Kordia sp. SMS9: one gene and its partner. The protein of the gene in region 2 interacts with the protein of the main gene of each other region in a pairwise test. Links are inferred from orthologs where the notes say so. Each region holds a gene or a part of one and is shown on either strand. Other genes may lie near its edges.

Region 1 (2,840 bases), 1.7 Mb from region 2 along the record:
GAAATTCAAATTCAATTCCTACTAAGTTATAATCCTTTTCGTTTACGATTTCATTTTCAATTGAATTCTCAAGAACAAAGTTATATTCAATTAGAAAAATGTTTCGAATCGTTTTTCCTTGAATTATGTTTAGATGGTTGAAAGCACTTTCTTTCCAAATTAAAGGCATTTCATCGCCAGCGCCATACCAATCTAATTTTTTAGAAAGATCAATTTTATTGATGGTCATACTGTAATCACAAAGTTGAACTGCGGTGAATTCATATTGAATTTCATCAATAATAAGGATAATAGGTCCATCAGCATTCCATTCATTAAATTCAGTATTCCATTGTACGTAATAGTTACTTATTTTTTTATCTAGTACGTGTAATAAGAAATGTTTGTTTTTTTTCAGAAAAGGAATTGCATGAGAGAAATATTGAGGTTTGTATTTTGGGATGCCTAGCATTGAATTTTTTTGAATAAAATATGTGTCTAAAATAATATAGAAATCTAACATTCCTATCCTTACAGCAATAAATTCATCAATTTTTATACACATTAAAATATAAAGCTTATTTTTGCCAAAAATTTATATGGCGCGTATTCTAGCGATTGATTATGGGAAGAAACGAACAGGAATTGCCGTTACCGACGAAATGCAACTCATTGCTTCTGGTTTGACAACGGTTCGTACACATGATCTTATCAAGTTTTTAAAAGACTATGTTGCCAAAGAAAATGTGGAATTGTTTTTGGTTGGCGAACCAAAACAGATGAACAACGAAGCTTCCGAAAGTGAAGTGTTGATCCAAGAGTTTATTCGCTTACTGACCAAAGCTATTCCCACAATTCCCATAAAACGTGTAGACGAGCGTTTTACATCAAAAATGGCGTTTCAAACCATGATTGATAGCGGATTGAAAAAGAAACAACGTCAAAATAAAGGTTTAATAGATGAAATAAGTGCAACGATTATCTTGCAATCTTATCTATACAAATAGTACAACTTATGATATTACCAATTGTCGCTTTTGGCGATCCAGTTTTACGAAAAGTAGCAACAGATATTACGCCAGAGTATCCAAATTTGGACACCTTGCTCGAAAATATGTTTGAAACCATGTACAATGCGTATGGTGTTGGATTGGCTGCACCACAAATAGGACTTCCTATTCGTTTGTTTATGGTAGATGCTACAGGTTTTGCGGAAGATGAAGAGTTAGATCTTGAGCAAAGAAAACAACTAGAAGGCATGAAGAAAGTGTTTATCAACGCAAAAATTTTGGAGCGCGATGGGGAACCTTGGGTGTTTAATGAAGGTTGTTTGAGCATTCCTGATGTGCGTGAAGATGTATTTCGTCCAGAAAGTATCAAGATTGAATACTACGACGAAAATTTTGAGAAGCACGTAGAAGAATATGACGGATTGGCGGCGCGTGTCATTCAGCATGAGTACGATCATATTGAAGGAATTTTGTTTACTGATAAACTATCTCCACTAAAAAGACGTTTATTAAAAGGAAGATTGACAAATATTTCGCGCGGACGCATCAAAGTAGATTACAAAATGCGTTTTCCAGATGCAAAGAAAATTCGATAAGTTGTTTTAAAAGTAAATCTTCTAAAATTTCAACAGCGAAAAAAGGAAAGAAAAGCAAATTAAGGAGCAATATGATTTCGCGCTACAGCGAGACGCATTCACTACTAATTTTGATCGTTTCTTAATTAGAATCTCAAAACTGAAATTCACTAAAAATAAAGTTAAAAAAAGTGATGGAATACGTACAATATGTATATTTGCCATCCTTACGTAGAAAATATATACTATGAGTTTAGAAAAAATATTAGCTATTTCTGGAAAGCCAGGATTATATGAATTGAAAACACAAACGCGTAATGGCTTTGTGGCAGAATCATTATCGGATGGAAAAAAAATATCCGTGAGTCTGCGTCATAATGTAAGTTTATTATCTGAAATTGCTATTTACACATACACCGAAGAAATTCCACTCGGAGAAGTGTTAGAGAAAGTGAAGCAAAAAGAAAACGGAGCTGCGACATCTATCAATCATAAAGAGTCTAAAAACGTTTTAACAAATTACTTCTCAGAAGTATTACCAGATTACGACGAAGATCGTGTGTATCCGAGTGATATTAAAAAGGTAATTCAGTGGTACAATTTGTTACATTCTAAAGGATTTACAGATTTCACCGCAGAAGCTTCGTCTGAAGAAGAATAACACACATATCAAAGTTTAGTCAAAAAAAAATCCAGCATTCGCTGGATTTTTTTTGTTATAGTATAAAGTATGTTATTGCTTTTTTATAACAGAATTTGCAGAAGCATTAATCGCGTCTACATAATTTTGAGGAGCGCCAACTTCTGACATTCCCATAAACATAATGCACGTATCTGCATCGCGTTTTAGGCAATATACTGTGCTATTGATGGTAACGCCTTGTGCTTCGCTGGTACCTTTTAAATACACAACATTTACACCATTCATCATTTTCTCTCCTTTGTCTGCAACTTTAAATTCTGGCGGTAAATTACTTTCTAATTTGTCCTTCGCGTTTTCATACGTTTCTGGAACAATCATAGCCATAATTACAGCTTTTGGCTCTTCAGATACATACGTATTTGGCGTTACTTCCATAAAAAGCTCTTTATCTACAGTCATGTCTATTTTAATAGACATCAATTCCATAGCTCTTTTTTGCTTATCAGCTTCTGTTTCTTCAGCTGCTTTTACTTCTTGTGCTTGCACATTCAATGCAGCTACAAAAAGCATGCACAGTGCGATCAATGTTTTTTTCATTATAATGTTACGTTTAATGGTTCAAAAATACGGAAT
Region 2 (2,974 bases):
CCTGCACCAATCGTTGGAAATGTTTGTATGGACATGATTATGGTAAACATTACGGGAATCCGTTGTAATGAAGGTGATGAAGTCATTATTTTTGGAGAAGGGCAAAATGCAGAAGAATTTGGTGAAAAAATAAATACCATCTCGTATGAAATCCTCACAGCGGTCTCTCAACGAGTAAAACGTGTATTTCTTCGGTAATCTGAACAATAGTTTCAAACGACAAATTGAAAACTATCATAATTTTTATTACTTTTAAATTCAATAATAACTAACAATCAACATTATGATTAAAGAATTTAGAGAATTTATCACTGGCGGAAACGTTATTGAATTCGCAGTAGCCGTAATTATGGCAGGCGCAATTGGTGGCGTTGTAAAAGGGTTTGTAAGCAATATTGTAATGCCTGTTGTTGGGTATTTTACTGGCGGACAAGACTTTTCAGAAAAGAAGATCATTTTAACGGAAGCCGTTGTTGATGCAACAGGAAAAGTAACTACACCCGAAAATGCAATTATGTGGGGAAGTTGGGTTAACACGATCGTAAACTTACTAATTGTAGGATTGGTAATGTTTATCATTGTAAAAGCATACAACAAAACCAAAAAGAAAGAAGAGCCAGCTCCAGAAGCGCCAAAAGGACCTTCTCAAGAAGAATTATTAGCAGAAATTAGAGACTTATTGAAAAAATAAAAGTTCTCAACACATACTATAAAAAGCCACTCGTTACGAAGTGGCTTTTGTTTTAAATATAACTTTTTGTTAAATATTTGATATTTAGAAAAATTTATCGATTTTGCCCAGTAATTATTGCTAATTTTACCAAATTAAACATGCAATCAAAATATAATTGATTGTTGTGTTTTTGTGAAACAGATAAAAAGACTTAAAAAAATATACACATGAAAGTAGCAGTTGTTGGTGCAACAGGAATGGTAGGAACAGTAATGTTAAAAGTATTATCAGAACAAAATTTTCCTGTAACCACATTAATTCCTGTAGCTTCTGAAAGATCTATTGGAAAAAAAATTACCTATGAAGGAAACGCGTATGCGATTGTAAGCATGCAAGATGCGATTGACGCCAAACCCGATATCGCATTGTTTTCTGCAGGCGGAAATACTTCGCTAGAATGGGCACCAAAATTTGAAGCCGTAGGAACTACGGTTATTGATAATTCTTCCGCTTGGCGCATGGATGAAACCAAAAAATTAGTTGTACCAGAAATTAATGCCAACCAATTAACGGCTACTGATAAAATTATTGCCAATCCAAACTGTTCTACGATTCAAATGGTGGTAGCGTTGGCACCATTACACAAAAAATACACCATCAAGCGTATTGTGGTTTCTACCTATCAATCCATTACAGGAACTGGCGTAAAAGCAGTGCGACAGTTAGAAAGTGAATACGCTGGCGAAAAAGGAGAAATGGCATATCCGTATCCAATTCACAGAAATGCCTTGCCACATTGCGATGTATTTGTTGAAAACGGCTATACGAAAGAAGAAGTAAAATTAGTGAATGAAACGAAGAAAATCTTAGACGATAACACCATCGCAATTACGGCAACTGCCATTCGAATTCCTGTGGTTGGAGGACATTCGGAAAGTGTAAATATTGAATTTGAAAATGATTTTGATGTGGATGAACTTCGCAAACTATTGCACGAATCCCCAGGAATTGTGGTACAAGACAATCCAGACGTTAATGTATATCCGATGCCAATTTACGCCGAAGGAAAAGACGATGTTTTCGTGGGAAGAATTCGCCGCGATGGTTCGCAACCAAATTCACTCAATATGTGGATCGTTTCTGACAACTTACGCAAAGGAGCTGCCACCAATGCGGTTCAAATTGCACAACATTTAGTAAAGCATCAATTGGTGTAATTGTAAACAACATAAGTTAAAAGAGGTCTTAAAAGTTCTAAAAGCCGTCATTCTGAACTTGATTCAGAATCTCATCAAACAGATTACTAACTGTTATGAGAAACCGAATCAAGTTCGGTTTGACGAAATTTCGTCTTTTAGACAGCCTCTTTTTTATACAAAAAACTGAAAATTAATCAGTTAAAACATCACTACAGAAGTTCTAGTTGTTGAAAATAGTTAGTAAATCCGCTATCTTTTTTTTATATTGATGTTACACTAACACAAAATTCTACACCTATGAACTCCAACTTCACCAAAATTATCCGTTTTGTTTTGGGCTTAATTCTTATTGTATTTGGCGCCAACAAACTTGTCATGATTTTTATGGAATCTGGCTTTTTACCACAACCTTCCATGCCTAATGAAGCAGAAAAATTTATGGGATCATTGAATGCTTCTGGATATATGCTCCCTATTGTTGGTGCAATAGAAGTATATGTTGGCGTATTGCTCATTCTTAAAAAATGGGTGCCTTTTGCGTTGATCTTACTCGCGCCAATTTCTGTAAATATTGTACTCTTTCACTTCTTTTTGGACTTATCTGGCGGAATGATCGGTGCATTGATCGTTGCCACATTAAATATAATACTCATTTACAAACATTGGTCACAATTTAAACCGTTGTTCTATTAGTAAATTTGATATCAAACAAACCGTAAACAACGACACCTTACACATCAAGTAAAAACCTTAGCATTTTGTTAAAAGCCACTTCCAATTGAACGAAGTGGTTTTTTTATCCTAAATTTGAAACAAACCAATATTTGTGTACAAACCGACTTTGCTTCTCACCGAATTCACGACCATAACATAGAACTTCTTGCAAATTCGATGCTACACAAAAAAATTAAACACAAACACTAATGAAACACTTGTTAAAAATTAGTTTTCTTGCAATACTTTTCTTCTCATGCGAGAAAGAACCAGAAAAAAAACCCATCACAGTGACGTACACAGAAACACAACAAAAAGAAGTGGTTGACACGTATTTTGAAACTGAAGTGAAAGATCCATATCGTTGGCTTGAAGACGATCGTTCCAA

The links. The genes of interacting proteins can lie anywhere in the genome.
Region 1: the proteins of KORDIASMS9_RS05075 (region 2) and def interact in binary tests that used the Escherichia coli proteins (3 or more experiments, as listed by UniProt). The link is inferred for Kordia sp. SMS9 from one-to-one orthologs.

The regions. Positions count from the first base shown.
Region 1 is NZ_CP031153.1:2,882,188-2,885,027, forward strand. What follows is about bases 29-2,789. They hold def (peptide deformylase), read left to right. Parts: upstream 29-994; coding sequence 995-1,585; downstream 1,586-2,789. Other genes in these bases: KORDIASMS9_RS12415 (hypothetical protein), read right to left, coding at 29-451; ruvX (Holliday junction resolvase RuvX), read left to right, coding at 579-986; KORDIASMS9_RS12430 (DUF5606 domain-containing protein), read left to right, coding at 1,812-2,225; KORDIASMS9_RS12435 (hypothetical protein), read right to left, coding at 2,298-2,789. Outside these bases: more of KORDIASMS9_RS12415, read right to left, coding at 1-28; more of KORDIASMS9_RS12435, read right to left, coding at 2,790-2,804. UniProt on the Escherichia coli protein: Removes the formyl group from the N-terminal Met of newly synthesized proteins. Requires at least a dipeptide for an efficient rate of reaction. N-terminal L-methionine is a prerequisite for activity but the enzyme has broad specificity at other positions.
Region 2 is NZ_CP031153.1:1,157,841-1,160,814, forward strand. Bases 1-2,895 are described here. They hold KORDIASMS9_RS05075 (aspartate-semialdehyde dehydrogenase), read left to right. Parts: upstream 1-900; coding sequence 901-1,890; downstream 1,891-2,895. Other genes in these bases: alr (alanine racemase), read left to right, coding at 1-198; mscL (large conductance mechanosensitive channel protein MscL), read left to right, coding at 284-691; KORDIASMS9_RS05080 (DoxX family membrane protein), read left to right, coding at 2,170-2,565; KORDIASMS9_RS05085 (prolyl oligopeptidase family protein), read left to right, coding at 2,796-2,895. Outside these bases: more of KORDIASMS9_RS05085, read left to right, coding at 2,896-2,974.